DNA from 2 places in the Streptomyces sp. NBC_00820 genome. Region 1 is predicted to be linked to the other one. Evidence: riboswitches for the same ligand, from Rfam matches in the RefSeq annotation. Region 1 holds a riboswitch; the other holds the start of a gene.
What was found. Region 1 has a riboswitch for ZMP and ZTP ahead of OIB37_RS22555 (glycine hydroxymethyltransferase). Riboswitches for the same ligand answer to the same signal wherever they lie in the genome.

Region 1 (7,436 bases):
TGAGCGGTACCGCCGCAGGGCGGCCGCGATCCCGCGCGGCACGATCCCGCGCGGCACGGTCGCACGCGGCACGGTCGCACGCGACGCGGTCGCGGCCGCCCGCCGGAGCCCCGCTCCGAACGTGACACGAGTGGCCCCTCGCACGCCGAGTACGCCGAGCGCGGCGTGCGCGGCGTGCGCGGGGCCCTCGCCGTTCTGGCGGCCGAGCACGTCGAGCGGCCCCGGGAGCGGGACGGGCGGATCGTCCGGGGCGCGGTCCCGGTGCGGGGACCGGAAGGGGTACACCTCGTCCCCGGCCGGTACCCCCTGGGTCACCCGTGCTGGCCGGGCCGGTAGTTGCCCGGGACCATCCTGGTCGTCACGGCGAAGCGGTTCCAGGCGTTGATCACCGTGATCGCGGCGATCAGCCGGGTCAGCTCGACCTCCTCGAAGTGCTTGGCGGCCTTCTCGTACACCTCGTCGGGCACGAAGCCGTCGGTCAGGACAGTGACCGCCTCGGTCAGCTCGATCGCCGCCAGCTCCTTCTCCGTGTAGAAGTGCCGGGACTCCTCCCAGGCGCTGAGCTGGATGATCCGCTCCATGCTCTCCCCGGCCGCGAGGGCGTCCTTGGTGTGCATGTCGAGGCAGAACGCGCAGTGGTTGAGCTGCGAGGCGCGGATCTTGACCAGCTCGCACAGCTTGGGGTCCAGGCCCTGCCGGGCGGCGGCGTCCAGCCGGGCCATCGCCTTGTAGACGTCGGGCGCGTGCTCGGTCCAGTTCAGGCGCGGGGTGTGTGCGGGGGCGTATGCGGAGGTTTCCTGTGCGGTACTCATGTGTCCGACCCTAGGAGCGGGAAAGCCCAGGAGTATGGTCCATTTCCATGGCGGAACCATGGGCCACCTGGGGCGTCGACCTGCACCTTGAACCGGCCGGCACCGGCGGCCTGCGACGCGGTCTGACAGACGCGCTGCGCGACGCGGTCCGCACCGGCCGCCTCACCCCCGGCACCCGGCTGCCCTCCTCCCGCTCCCTCGCCACCGACCTCGGCATCGCCCGCAACACGGTCGCCGAGGCCTACGCCGACCTGGTCGCCGAGGGCTGGCTCACCGCCCGCCAGGGCTCCGGAACCCGGGTCGCCGAACTGGCCGCCGGCCCGCCGGCCGGCCCCGGAGCGGCACCTCCGCGCCGCGAGGTGGGCCGTCCCGTCCACGACCTCGTCCCCGGCACCCCCGATCTCGCCGCCTTCCCGCGCGCCGAGTGGCTCAAGGCAGCCCGCCGCGCCCTCGCCACCGCCCCCTTCCAGGCCCTCGGCTACGGCGACCCGCGCGGCCGCCCCGAACTGCGCACCGCCCTGGCCGGCTACCTCGCCCGCGCCCGCGGCGTCCGCACCGCCCCCGACTCCCTCCTGATCACCGCGGGCTTCTCCCACGCGCTGCGCATCCTCGGCACGGTCCTGCGGGCGCGCGGGGCGGACACGGTGGCGGTGGAGTCGTACGGCCTCGACGCCCACTGGGCGCTGCTGCGGGACGAAGGACTGGCGACGCGCGCGCTGCCGTACGGCGAACTCGGCACGGAGACGGGAGCGTTGAGCGACGAGGGGGCGGTCCTGCTCACCCCCGCCCACCAGTTCCCGATGGGCGTGCCGCTGCACCCCGACCAGCGGGCCGCCGTCGTGGACTGGGCGCGCCGGACGGGCGGGCTGGTCCTGGAGGACGACTACGACGGCGAGTTCCGCTACGACCGCCAGCCCGTCGGCGCGCTCCAGGGCCTCGACCCCGACCGGGTCGTCTACCTCGGTACCGCCAGCAAGTCCCTCGCCCCCGGACTCCGGCTGGGCTGGATGGCGCTGCCCCCGTCCCTGCTGGAGGAGGCGGTCGCGGCCAAGGGCGCGATCGACAGCTGCGGGGTGCTGGACCAGCTGACGCTGGCCGAGTTCCTCACCTCCGGCGCCTACGACCGGCACGTCCGCTCCGCCCGGCTGCGCTACCGGCGCCGCCGCGACGCCCTCGCCGCCGCCGTCGCCGGCCGCGCGCCCGACGCCCCCCGCATCGAGGTGACCGGGATCGCCGCCGGTCTGCACGCGGTGCTGCGGCTGCCTCCCGGCACCGAACGGTCCGTCGTCCAGGCCGCGGCCTGGCAGGGGCTGGCCCTGCACGGCCTGTCCTTCCACCGGCACCCGGAGGCCGTCGCCCCACTCCTGGACGCCCTGGTGGTGGGGTACGGCACCCCGCCGGACAGCGGATGGGCGGGGGCGCTGGAGGCGCTGTGCAGGGCACTGCCGTGACCGGTCACGGGCCGGCCCTGTCCCGGGCGCGGGGGAGCGGACCCGAGGGCGCCCGGCCCCGGAGGTTTTCGCACAGAGGGCGCCGGGGGGTTGGCGCCCGAGCGGCCCTGCGCTACAGTGGATCTTGAACAGGCCGCCGGAACTCCCGGAGTCTGGACACGCGTTGGTGGTCCAAGGAAAGACGCCCCGCTTCCTGCGGGGAAATGCAGGTGCAAGGCCTGCCCGGCGCTCAAGAAGACGAACCCCGCCTCCTCAAACGGAGCCGGGGTTCGTCGCGTCGGGGCCCCGGCCGCTCCCGGCGAGGCGCCCGCCCGGAGGGCACGGGCGCCGTCGCTCACCGTGCCGCGGAGGCGGGGGCCGGTGTGTTCGTCCCGGCCGGAGCCTCCCCGAAACGGGCCAGGGCCAGCGCGCCCGCCACCGCCACCGCGAAGCCCAGCACCGCCGCCCAGGCCAGCCCCTCCCGGGTGCGGTCGCCGAGCCAGACCACGCCGGCCACCGCCGGGCCGATCGTCTCGCCGATCACCATGCCGGCCGTCGCCGTGGTCACGGAGCCGCGCTGGAGGGCCGAGGTCAGCAGGAGGAACGCGCAACCACCACCGAGCAGCAGACCGTAGACCGCCGGGTCGGTGAGCAGGGCGACGGGGTCGAGCGAGTCGATGAGCCTGACCGCCACCTCCACCACGCCGAAGCCGAACCCCGCACCGAGCCCCAGCAGCAGGGCGCGGGCCCTGCCGGACAGCCGGCGCCCCACCGCGCCCAGCAGCAGCACCCCGGCAGCGGCCGCGGGCATCGCGTACGGCAGCCACCCCGGTCCGCTCCGGTCGCCCTCCGTGCCCGAGGCCAGCCCGAGCAGCGCGAGCCCCGCGCACACCACGCCGACCGCCGCCCACTCCAGCCCGCTCAGCCGGACCCGCAGCAGCCGCGCGGCCACCACCGCCGTCACCGCCAGGCTGGCCGCGAGCGCCGCGCCCACCGCGTAGATCGGCACCGAGCGCAGCGCGGCGATCTGGAGCAGGAAGCCGAGCCCGTCCAGCGCCAGCCCGGCGAGATACCGCCACTGCCGCACGGCCCGCAGCAGCAGCGCCGCCTCACCGACCGCTGCCTCGCCGACCGCTGCCTCGCCCGCCGCCGCCTCGGCGCCCTGCGGCGAGCCCGCCGCCCGCGCGGCCATCGCCTGCAACACCGTCGCGGTACCGAAGCAGACCGCCGCCCCGAGGGCGCACACCATTCCAAACAGCACGAAGCGACTCTAGGGTCTTTCTTCCGGATCAGGCCGGCTCCGGTCTGCGGTGCCTTCTGGCCGACCCGAGCGGGGTCTGGTGCGTGCAGCTGCAAGGCGGAGGAGGGAGTCGACGCGGCGCGATGGGGGTCCCTCCCTGCTCGAGCGAAGCCGAGAGCTTGGGGGAGAGTGACGACAACGCCGCTGGGGGTACCCCCTGCTCGCAGAGCTTGGGGGAGTGCGTGCCAGGCCCCGCGACCCCGGCAAGATCCGGAAGAGAGGCCCTAGGCGAGCGGGCGAATCTGGGGTCTCCCGCACAGCAGTTCTCACCCTTCTCTAGGCTGGGGGCCGAGAACACGCAGCCGACGGGGGAGACAGCATGGCGAACGCACGCCGACAATTCCGGTCCACCACGGTCGTCCTCGGCGGAATGGGCCTCCTTGCCGCCGCCCTGACCGCCTGCTCGTCCGAGCCGGACAAGCGCTGTGTCGACCGGGGCAGCTACAACCTCACCAAGGGCTACAAGGTCGTCTCCGACAAGAACTGCAAGTCGGCGAAGTCCGCGGTGAACGGCGCCTGGTACTACAACGGAAAGAAGAAGGGCTCCTGGATCGACGGGGGCTCCTTCGTCAAGCCGTCCAAGGGCAGCTCGGGCCGTTCGAGCCGCTACTCCGACGACGACAGCGACAGCCACCGCACCGGCGTCCACCGTGGCGGCTTCGGCGGCGGCCACGGCAGCTCCGGCGGCTGACCGACCGGGAGCGCCACATGGAACGCCGCACCATCACACCCCGCCCCGACTGGCAGCGCACCGTCGAGGAACAGGGACTCGTCTACCCCCTCACCCGGCACCCCGACGACGTCCTGCGCCCGTACTGGGACGAGAGCGCCTACTACGTCTTCTCGCTGGAGGAGGTCGAGGCGCTGGAGGAGGCCGTCGAGGAACTGCACGCGATGTGCCTGGCCGCGGCCGGGCACATCGTGGAGCGCGGACGCCTCGCCGACCTCGGCATCACCGACCCGCGCGTCGCCCGCGCCGTCACCGAGGCCTGGCACCGCCGGGACGAACTCCCCTCCGTCTACGGCCGTTTCGACCTGCGCTACGACGGCACCGGCCCGGCCAAGCTCCTGGAGTACAACGCCGACACCCCCACCTCGCTGGTCGAGGCGGCCTCCCCGCAGTGGTTCTGGATGGCGGACCGGTTCCCCGGCGCCGACCAGTGGAACTCCCTGCACGAACGCCTCGTCGACGCCTGGCGCAAGCAGGCCGCGCTCCTCCCGCCCGGCAGCCCCCTGCACTTCGCGCACTCCTCCGTCGACGAGCTGGGCGAGGACCTGATGACGGTCGCCTACCTCAAGGAGACCGCCGAGCAGGCCGGCCTCGACACCGACTGGATCTCCATGGAGGAGATCGGCTGGGACAGCCTCTCCGGCCGCTTCGTGGACAACCGGCTCCGCTTCATCCGGAGCATCTTCAAGCTCTACCCCTGGGAATGGCTCACCACCGACGACTTCGGCGGCCACGTCCTGGACACGCTCGACAACGGCGGCGGCACCGGCAGCACGCTGTGGATCGAGCCCGCCTGGAAGATGCTGCTGAGCAACAAGGCCCTGCTGGCGATCCTCTGGGAGCTGTACCCCGGCCACCCCCACCTCCTGCCCGCCTACCTGGACGGCCCGCGCGAGCTGGCCGACTCGACCGGGTACGTCGCCAAGCCCCTGCTCGGCCGGGAGGGCGCGGGCGTGACCGTGCACGAGCCGGGCGCTCCCGCGGTCCTACGGGACGACGAGCCCTGCTGCTACCAGGAGCTGGCCCCGCTGCCCGCCTTCGACGGCAACCACGTCGTCCTCGGCGCCTGGGTCGTCCAGGACGAGTCGGCGGGCCTCGGCATCCGCGAGTCCTCCGGCCTGATCACCGACACCTACGCCCGCTTCCTGCCCCACGTCATCCTCTGAGGCCGCCCGCCTCGCCCTCCGAGCCGCCCGTCATGCTCTGAGCCGCACGGGCGAACCTCCGAGGCCGCACGGGCGATCCTGCGAGGCCGCATGGGTAATCCTCCGAGGCCGCACGAGCGATCCTGCGAGGCCGCACGGGCGATTCTCCGAGGCCCCGGCTGCCCGCCGCCCGCATGGTGCCGTCCCCGCGTCCTTCGCCCGCATGGTGGACGACGGACGCGGGACGCCGCGGCGTGGCCGGTAGGCTGGCCACGGGCCGTGACTGGCGCGCTGGGATGGGACGGACCATCGGGGAGCGGCCCGAGTGGGAACGAGTGCCGTGCGCCTGGGCCGAACCGAGCACGCAGAACGCCACGTCCGGAGGTCCCCATGTCCGACCGCACCGCCGAGTCCGCCCCCCTGTCGATCGAGTCCACCGCCTTCCGTGCGGCCCTCGACGTCATCCGCGCCGTCGAGCCGCGCGTGGCCGACGCCATCGGCCAGGAGGTCCACGACCAGCGCGACATGCTCAAGCTGATCGCCTCCGAGAACTACGCCTCCCCGGCCACCCTGCTGGCGATGGGCAACTGGTTCAGCGACAAGTACGCCGAGGGCACCGTCGGCCGCCGCTTCTACGCCGGCTGCCGCAACGTCGACACCGTCGAGTCCCTCGCCGCCGAGCACGCCCGCGAACTGTTCGGCGCCCGGCACGCCTACGTCCAGCCGCACTCCGGCATCGACGCCAACCTCGTCGCCTTCTGGGCCGTCCTCGCCGACCGCGTCGAGGTCCCGTTCCTGGAGAAGACCGGCGTCCGCCAGGTCAACGAGCTCTCCGACGCCGACTGGGCCGAGCTGCGCCAGGCCTTCGGCAACCAGCGCATGCTCGGCATGTCCCTGGACGCCGGCGGCCACCTCACCCACGGCTTCCGGCCCAACATCAGCGGCAAGATGTTCGACCAGCGCTCCTACGGCACCGACCCGGCCACCGGTCTCATCGACTACGAGGCCCTGCGCGCCCAGGCCCGCGAGTTCAAGCCGCTGATCATCGTCGCCGGCTACTCCGCCTACCCCCGGCTGGTGAACTTCCGGATCATGCGGGAGATCGCCGACGAGGTCGGCGCCACACTCATGGTCGACATGGCCCACTTCGCCGGCCTGGTCGCAGGCAAGGTCCTCACCGGCGACTTCGACCCGGTCCCGCACGCCCAGATCGTCACCACGACGACCCACAAGTCCCTGCGTGGCCCGCGCGGCGGCATGGTCCTGTGCGACGACTCCCTCAAGGACCAGGTCGACCGCGGCTGCCCGATGGTCCTCGGCGGCCCGCTCCCGCACGTCATGGCCGCCAAGGCCGTCGCCCTCGCCGAGGCCCGGCAGCCCTCCTTCCAGGACTACGCCCAGCGGATCGTCGACAACTCCCGCGCCCTCGCCGATGGCCTGATGCGCCGCGGTGCCACCCTGGTCACCGGCGGCACCGACAACCACCTCAACCTGATCGACGTCGCCTCCTCCTACGGCCTCACCGGCCGCCAGGCCGAGTCCGCCCTGCTGGACTCGGGCATCGTCACCAACCGCAACGCCATCCCCGCCGACCCCAACGGCGCCTGGTACACCTCCGGCATCCGCATCGGCACCCCGGCCCTCACCACCCGCGGCCTCGGCACGGCCGAGATGGACGAGGTCGCCGGCCTCATCGACCGCGTTCTCACCACCACCGAGCCCGGCACCACCAAGTCGGGCGCTCCCTCCAAGGCCGCCCACGTCCTGGACCCGAAGATCTCCGACGAGATCTCCCGCCGGGCCACCGACCTCGTGGCCGCCTTCCCGCTCTACCCGGAGATCGACCTGGGCTGACGCCCCGGCAGGCGCTGCCGGCGCTCCCTGCGGGGGCGTCGGAGAGCCGCTCAGAGATCGATCAGCTTCTGCTGTCGCTCCTCCTGCCGCAGTCCGGCCGACGCCATGTGTACGGCGAAGGGTCGCAGCAGGAGGGCCAGCGCGGCCCCGACTGCCGCGCCCGGT
Region 2 (7,436 bases), 2.5 Mb from region 1:
GCACCACCACCGAACGGAGCACGTCGCCCTGCCGCATCCGCTCGAACGCCGCCTCGACCTCGTTGATGTCGATGGTCTCGGAGACGAACGCGTCGAGCGGCAGGCGGCCCTGCAGGTGCAGGTCGATGAGCATGGGGAAGTCCCGCGAGGGCAGACAGTCGCCGTACCAGGAGGACTTGAGGGCGCCGCCGCGTCCGAACACGTCCAGCAGCGGCAGTTCGAGCTTCATCTCGGGGGTGGGGACGCCGACGAGGACGACGGTGCCGGCCAGGTCGCGGGCGTAGAAGGCCTGCTTGTACGTCTCGGGGCGGCCGACCGCGTCGATCACCACGTCGGCGCCGAAGCCGCCGGTCAGCTCGCGGATCGCCTCGACCGGGTCGGTCTCACGGGAGTTGACGGTGTGGGTGGCGCCCAGGGCGCGCGCCTTCTCCAGCTTCCGGTCGTCGATGTCGACAGCGATGATCTTCGCGGCGCCGGCGAGGTTCGCCCCCGCGATGGCCGCGTCCCCGACACCGCCGCAGCCGATGACGGCGACGGAGTCGCCGCGGCCCACGTTGCCGGTGTTGATCGCCGCGCCGAGGCCGGCCATCACACCGCAGCCAAGCAGGCCGGCCACGGCCGGGGAGACGGCCGGGTCCACCTTCGTGCACTGTCCGGCCGCGACGAGCGTCTTCTCGGCGAACGCCCCGATCCCGAGGGCCGGGGTGAGTTCCTGCCCGGTGGAGGCGAGGGTCATCTTCTGCTTCGCATTGTGGGTGTTGAAGCAGTACCAGGGGCGGCCCCGCAGACAGGCACGGCAGTTGCCGCACACCGCACGCCAGTTGAGGACGACGAAGTCACCCGGCGCCACATCGGTGACGCCCTCGCCGACCGACTCCACGACACCGGCCGCCTCATGGCCGAGCAGGAAGGGGAACTCGTCGGTGATTCCCCCCTCTTTGTAGTGCAGGTCGGTGTGACAGACACCGCAGGCCTGGATCTGCACGACGGCTTCCCCGGGCCCGGGATCCGGGATCACGATCGTCTCGACCCGTACCGGCTCGTCCTTCCCCGGTGCGACAACGCCGCGTACTTCCTGCGCCATGACCTGGCCCCTCTGCGTAGAAGAATCACCTGCGGTGCCGACCCTACGCGCGCCGGACGGGTCGCGGCACGGACACGTCGACGGCAGTGGATCTTTCCGGCAGCGCCGAGGGCCGCCCCCGGGCGGGGACGGCCCTCGGGTCCGCGTGCCGGGTCAGGCCTCGACCGCGGGGAGCAGACCGGTCACGGGCGCGGCGAGGTCGGTGAGCTGGTGCAGCTCGTTGAGCCGGTTCAGTCCGCTGCCGAGGTCGTTCAGCGAACGCATCTGGTCGGTGACGCGCGGGACCTCGGCGCGGTGTTCGGCGGGGATGTCGCTGACGGCCAGCGTGTCCAGCGTGGTCATCGGGTTGATCTGCTGGGGGTTCGTGGTGCCCGCGTCGGCCGCGTTCGCCAGCGGTGCGGCGAGGCCCGTGACGCCGACGGCCAGACCGACGGCGGCGACGATACGTCGTGTTGAGATCATGTCTTCAGCAACGGCGGCGCCCCCCGGCCGGACACGGGCGCCGGGCCGCGCTCACTCGTGAGGCGGAGGGTGGCGCCTGCGCTTGCCGTGACCGCCGGGGCGGAGGAGCCTCGAAGGTGGGGCCCGTGCAATCCGCTCCCCCAGGGCCGCGGGCGCCCGAAGGAGGTCATCATGGGCACCGCGACAGGCTCCACCTTCGACATCGAGACACTGCGCAGGGGCATCGAAGGGGACACCGGCAACAACCTGCTGTCCCTCTACGCGGACGACGCCGAGATCCGCATCATCGACCACAACGCCCAGCCGAGCCATCCCAAGATCGTGCGCGGCCGGGGCGAGATAGCCGAGATGCTCGACGAGGTCTACAGCCGCGACATGACCCACCACCTGGAAGAGTGCGTCATCGAGGGCACCCACGCCGCGTTCACCGAGTCCTGCGAGTACGCGGACGGCACCAAGGTCCTCTCCGAGTCGATGATCACGCTGCGCGACGGCAAGATCGGCGAGCAGATCCTGATCCAGGCATGGGACGAGGGCTAGGCAGGCGGGCCACGAGGGTCCAGGTCACCTCCCGGCTGACCTGGACCTTCTCGGCCAGGACCTCGCTCGGGCGGGGCGGTACGCCGTACTCTCCGCAGCCGGGGCCGCCGTCCGCGCAGGTCCTGCGGGCCTCGGCCGCGCTCCTCCGCTCACTCGTGCGCGCGGCACGCGCGCACCCTCCGCTGCCGGGCGCCTCGCGACGGAGGCGCTCCAGGCTGCGGTGAGGGGGTACCAGCCCCGGCGAACGCACCCATGCGGTGGGGAGGAGTGGGGCGGGCGGTGGGCGCGCCCGCCGGCCACCCTCCCCGTACCCGCCCGAAAGGCCGTTCCCCGTACGCACTCGCAGTGCCGTCCCCGTCCTCGGTTACGCTGTACGCGGGCCGTGACTGGCGCTGAGGTGGAGTACCACCGGGGAGCGGTCCGTGGTTGATGCCGCGCGCCTGGGCGATGAACGTCGACCAGCTCAGGAGCGCGCAGATGACCCAGGTGACCCAGGCCCGTCTCATGGACGGCACCGCCGCCGCCCGTCGCATCGTCGAGGAGACGGCGGCGAAGGCCGCGGATCTCACCGCGAGGACGGGCGTCGCGCCCTGTCTGGCGACGGTGCTGGTCGGTGAGGACCCGGCGTCCGTCACCTACGTCCGGATGAAGCAGAACCGCTGCCGGAAGGCCGGCATCGAGTCCCGTCACGTTGCCCTGCCCGCCACCACTACCACCGCCGAACTCGTCGGCACCCTGCGGAAGTTGTCGGCCGATCCGGCCGTGCACGGCATCCTGCTCCAGCATCCGGTGGGCGACCACGTCGACGAGCGGGCCGCGTTCGAGGCGATCGCCCCGGAGAAGGACGTCGACGGCGTCACGTTCGCGTCGTTCGCCACCATGAGCTTCGGCCTGCCGGGCTTCGTGTCCTGCACGCCCGGCGGCATCCTGCGCCTGCTGGACGAGTACGGCGTCGACCCGGCCGGGAAGCGCGCCGTGGTGGTGGGCCGCAGCGCGATCCTCGGCAAGCCGGTGGGCATGCTGCTGCTGGCCCGCGACGCGACCGTGACGTACTGCCACTCGCGCACCCGTGACCTGTCGGCGGCCGTGCGCGAGGCGGACATCGTGGTGGCCGCCGTGGGCAGGCCGCGCCTCATCCGCGGGCAGGACATCAAGCCGGGCGCCGTCGTGATCGACGCCGGCTACAACGCGGGCAACGTCGGCGACGTCGACTTCGACTCGGCCGTGGAGCGGGCCTCGTTGATCACTCCGGTGCCGGGCGGTGTCGGCCCGATGACGATCGCCACGCTGCTGGAGCAGACCGTCGACGCGGCCGCCCGGCAGCTCGGGGTGTGACCGGCGCCCACGGGTGCGCTCGCGGGCGCGGACCGGCGTGAAGTCGGTGCCGGGGCCGGTTCGTTGGGCCCCGGCGAGCCTCTTCGCCGCCATACTTGCCGTCATGCGGGTTGCGATCATGACGGCGGGGTCACGCGGCGATGTGGCCCCCTATACCGGACTGGGGCACCGGCTCGGCCGTGCCGGGCACGACGTCACCCTGGTCACGCACGGCTGCTTCGAGCCTCTGGTGGCCGGCTCGGGGTCGGGGCAACTCCCAGGTCCGGCTGAGGTGTTCAGCCCCGGAAGAAGTCGGGACCGTCAGGGGTGTCGGCCATGGTCCACGCGAACGCCGCCGGAGTGACGTCGTCGCGAGGCCCGAACTCGCGGATGATCCGCGCCCCCTCGGTCCCCGGCAGACGTCCCGCGACCCGCGTGAACAGCGCCTCCGGCCGCATACCGAGCATCGTGGCCACGACGTGGTGCAGGCAGACGTCCACCATGAGCTCGCGCGGACCCTCCTCGTCCTCGAAGCCCAGGCCCGCCCCCAGAAGTGCCTTCTCCAGCAGGGCCGGGGACCGCTCCCGGAGCACGAACGAGACCGCCCTGATGCCGTAGCGTGCCAGCGCGATGCGGTCCTTCCTGGTCAGGGAGACGAACAGGCCCCGGCTCAGCTCATGGTGAGCACCATCCGGAAGCGGGCGTTTCCGGAGAGCATCTTCTGGTAGGCGGGCCCGACCTGGTCCAGGGGCACGGTCTCGGTCATGGGGCGGATACCGTGCAGGGCGCTGAACTCCATGGTGTCCTGCACCTCCTGCGCGGTGCCGGACGGATGACCGGTGACCTCGCGGCCGGCCAGGATCAGCTGGGCCGGGGCGATCTTCATCGGTTCGGGGGTCACGCCGATCACCACGAGCTGCCCTCGGGGGGCCAGGCCGTCCACCGCGCCCGACATGGCCTCGGCGTTGCCGGCCGTGGCCAGGACGACCTTCGCGCCGCCGAGGGCCTGCAGCGCCTCGGCGACGGAAGTGCCGGAGGTGCTGTCGATGTAGTGATGGGCGCCGAGCTTCTTGGCGAAGTCGGCCTTCTCGGGACCGCGCGCGATCGCGACGGTCTCGAAGCCCATCGCGGCCGCGTACTGCACCCCGAGGTGCCCGAGGCCGCCGATACCGAGCACGGCGACCAGGTCCCCGGCCCGCGCGACGCTGCGGCGCAGTCCGTTGAACGTGGTCACACCCGCGCAGGCCATGGGCCCGGCATCACTCGCCGACAGCCCTTCGGGGATCCTGGCAAGCGCGTCCTGCGGGACGATCACCTTCTCCGCGAAGCCGCCGTCGTAGGCCCAGCCCGGCACCTTCAGCCGCACGCACACGACGAAGTCGCCGTCCCGGCAGGGCGTGCAGTAGCCGCAGCTGCCGCCGAACCAGCCGACCGCCACCCGGTCGCCGACCTGCCAGCCCCGGTCCTCCACCCCCTCGCCCAGCTCCTCGACACGCCCGGCGATCTCGTGCCCGGCCACCTCCGGGAACGTCACGCCCGGCAGCGCCCCGTCCACGAAGAAGGCGTCGCTGTGGCAGATCCCGCACGCCTCCACGGCGATCCTGACCTGGCCGTGACCCGGCCGCGGCACCTCCCGCTCGACCAGCTCGAACGTGCCGCCGGGGGCGGTCACCTGCGCGACTCGATAGGTACTCATGCGTCTCTCCGGAGAACAGGGACGGGTAGGGAACACCCCCGATCCAGCAGACCAGCTCCGGCACTCTCGCGCGCGTCGAGCGGCGGCGGCGACCACGGCGTCGAACGGGCTTTCGGGCGCGGGCCCGGTCGGCGCGCAGCGCGGCCCGGCAGTGTGGGGCGGCCCGGGAGTGCGGGGCACACTCCCGGACCCGGCGGCTCAGTCCCCGACCCTGCGCGTCACATTGAGCAGGTACTCCTTCCGGTTCAGCGGGTTGTGGTCCGTGCGCGGTCGCTCGGGGACCGGGCCCCGGGTGACCGGCGCGTAGTGGTCGAAGGCGGTCTCCACCTCGCCCTCGCCCCGGGTCGGTCCGGGCAGCCGCTGCCCCAGTTCGTGGACGCGGGCGGCGGGGACGACGCCCTCCAGCACACAGGCGCGCCCGTGCGTGCCGGTGGTCTCCGGCACCGCGCCCAGCCGGGCCAGCACGGGCAGCAGCGCGCCCAGCGTGTCGGCGGGGGCCCGGAGGGAGAAGCGGTGCATCGGCTCGTGCACCAGGGTGCCCGCCCGGCGCAGCGCCTCGACGAGGACCAGCGGGGTCAGGCTACGGAAGTCGTACCCCGTGCTGGACATGCTCTTGTCGAAGCCCTGGTGGGCGTGGCTCTGCCGGGGTGAGTAGCCCGAGTGGGTCATGGTGACCGCGCAGCCGGTGACCTCCCAGCCGTGCAGCCCTTGGCCGAGGGTCGCGCGGACGGTCTCCTCGACGGCCTTGAAGAAGGCGTACGGCATGGAGCCCAGCTCCACCTCCAGACGGAACTCCACGCCCGAGCCGGGCGGGGCGGGGTCGACGCGCAGGCCGACGGTGGCGAGGAAGGGATTGAGGTCCTTCTTGTCGAACTCCACCGCCTGCCCGCTGCCGACCGGTCGCTCGACGCACAGCGTGGTGGTCTCCCGGAAGGTGACGCCGAGACCGTACTCGTCGGCGAGGGTGGCCTGCACGACCTCCTTCTGCACCTCGCCGTACAGGGAGACGGAGGTCTCCCCGCGCAGCTCGTCGCGGCGGACGCCGATGAGGGGGTCCTGCTCGGCGAGCTGGGTGAGCGCGAGGTGCAGCGAGCGCCGGTCGGTGCCGGGGCCGGGGACGACGACGCTCTCCAGGGTGGGCGGCGCGAAGTGGTGCTCGTACGCCCGTCCCGGCACGCCGATCGGGTCACCGATCCGGATGCCGCCGAGGCCCCACACCTTGGCGATGCGGCCCGCGGTCACGCTGTCCCGCCGGGTGTCGGTGCCCTGGTCGAACACGGCGAGCGCGGTGATCCGGCCCTCCTCCCGGCCGTCCCCGAAGGGAACGCGGTCCCGCACCCGCAGGGTTCCGGCGAAGACGCGCGCGTAGGCGACCTTCTCCCCGGCAGGACCCCGCTCGACCTTGAACACCGTGCCGGAGAGCGATGCGTCGGGGTCGCCGTCGGCGGTGGGCAGCAGCCGTTCGATGCCGTCGATCAGTTCGGTGACGCCGGCTCCCGTGAGGGCGGAGCCGAAGTACACGGGATGGACCTGGGCCGCGCGGGTCTGCCGGGTCAGAGCGGCGCGCAGCCGCCGGGCGGACAGGCCACCGCGGTCCACGTAGTCCGTGAGCAGGGCGTCGTCGTGGCCGGTGAGGACGTCCAGCGCGGCCGGTCCGAGCCCGGGGACGAAACGGGCGCCGCGGGTGCCGAGGGCGGTGGCCGCCCCCATCGGCACGAGGGGTACGGCGAGCCGGTCGGCGATCTCGCGGAGCACCTCCTCCTCGCGGGCGCCACGCCGGTCGATCTTGTTGACGAAGACCAGCGTGGGGATGCGCAGCCGGCGCAGGGTGCGCATCAGCACCCGGGTCTGCGCCTGGACGCCCTCCACGGCCGAGACGACCAGCACGGCGCCGTCCAGCACGCCGAGCACCCGCTCCACCTCGGCGATGAAGTCGGGGTGACCGGGGGTGTCGATGAGGTTGACGGTGACCGAGTCGAGCGGGAACGACACGACCGCCGACTTGATGGTGATGCCGCGCTGCCGCTCCAGCGCGAGGGTGTCCGTGACGGTGCTGCCGTCGTCGACGCTGCCGATCTCGTCGGTTACTCCGGCCGTGTGCAGCAGCCGTTCGGTGAGACTGGTCTTACCCGCGTCGACGTGCGCGAGGATGCCCAGGTTGAGGTTGGTCAGGTGCACGTTGCGTCATGTCCTCGAGTGAGTGGGTGGTTCCTTCCTGGGGGGACATGAACGGTGTGCGCATGATCGCTCCTGGTTTCTCCGGGGACCCGACCGGTGCAGTGGAGCAGAACGGCGCGGGCCGTGCCAACGGATTAACGTTCAACGAGGTGCCCCGACAGG

Region 2: it holds a riboswitch for ZMP and ZTP, as region 1 does, so the genes downstream of both, OIB37_RS33380 (bifunctional 5,10-methylenetetrahydrofolate dehydrogenase/5,10-methenyltetrahydrofolate cyclohydrolase) here and OIB37_RS22555 (glycine hydroxymethyltransferase) in region 1, are expected to answer to the same signal.

What each region holds. Positions count from the first base shown of each region.
Region 1 covers NZ_CP108882.1:4,970,430-4,977,865, forward strand. Annotated here, with positions in the region: gene OIB37_RS22525 (ABC transporter substrate-binding protein) at 1-3, shown strand, start outside; gene OIB37_RS22530 (carboxymuconolactone decarboxylase family protein) at 312-812, opposite strand; gene pdxR (MocR-like pyridoxine biosynthesis transcription factor PdxR) at 860-2,263, shown strand; gene OIB37_RS22540 (hypothetical protein) at 2,598-3,491, opposite strand; gene OIB37_RS22545 (hypothetical protein) at 3,862-4,233, shown strand; gene OIB37_RS22550 (glutathionylspermidine synthase family protein) at 4,251-5,438, shown strand; ZMP/ZTP riboswitch at 5,687-5,776, shown strand; gene OIB37_RS22555 (glycine hydroxymethyltransferase) at 5,808-7,271, shown strand; gene OIB37_RS22560 (hypothetical protein) at 7,322-7,436, opposite strand, start outside.
Region 2 covers NZ_CP108882.1:7,482,602-7,490,037, reverse strand. Annotated here, with positions in the region: gene OIB37_RS33395 (S-(hydroxymethyl)mycothiol dehydrogenase) at 1-1,084, opposite strand, end outside; gene OIB37_RS33390 (hypothetical protein) at 1,238-1,546, opposite strand; gene OIB37_RS33385 (nuclear transport factor 2 family protein) at 1,718-2,086, shown strand; ZMP/ZTP riboswitch at 2,459-2,539, shown strand; gene OIB37_RS33380 (bifunctional 5,10-methylenetetrahydrofolate dehydrogenase/5,10-methenyltetrahydrofolate cyclohydrolase) at 2,573-3,421, shown strand; partial or broken gene OIB37_RS33375 (glycosyltransferase) at 3,525-3,665, shown strand; gene OIB37_RS33370 (hypothetical protein) at 3,697-3,993, opposite strand; gene OIB37_RS33365 (alcohol dehydrogenase) at 4,071-5,096, opposite strand; gene OIB37_RS33360 (translation factor GTPase family protein) at 5,295-7,274, opposite strand.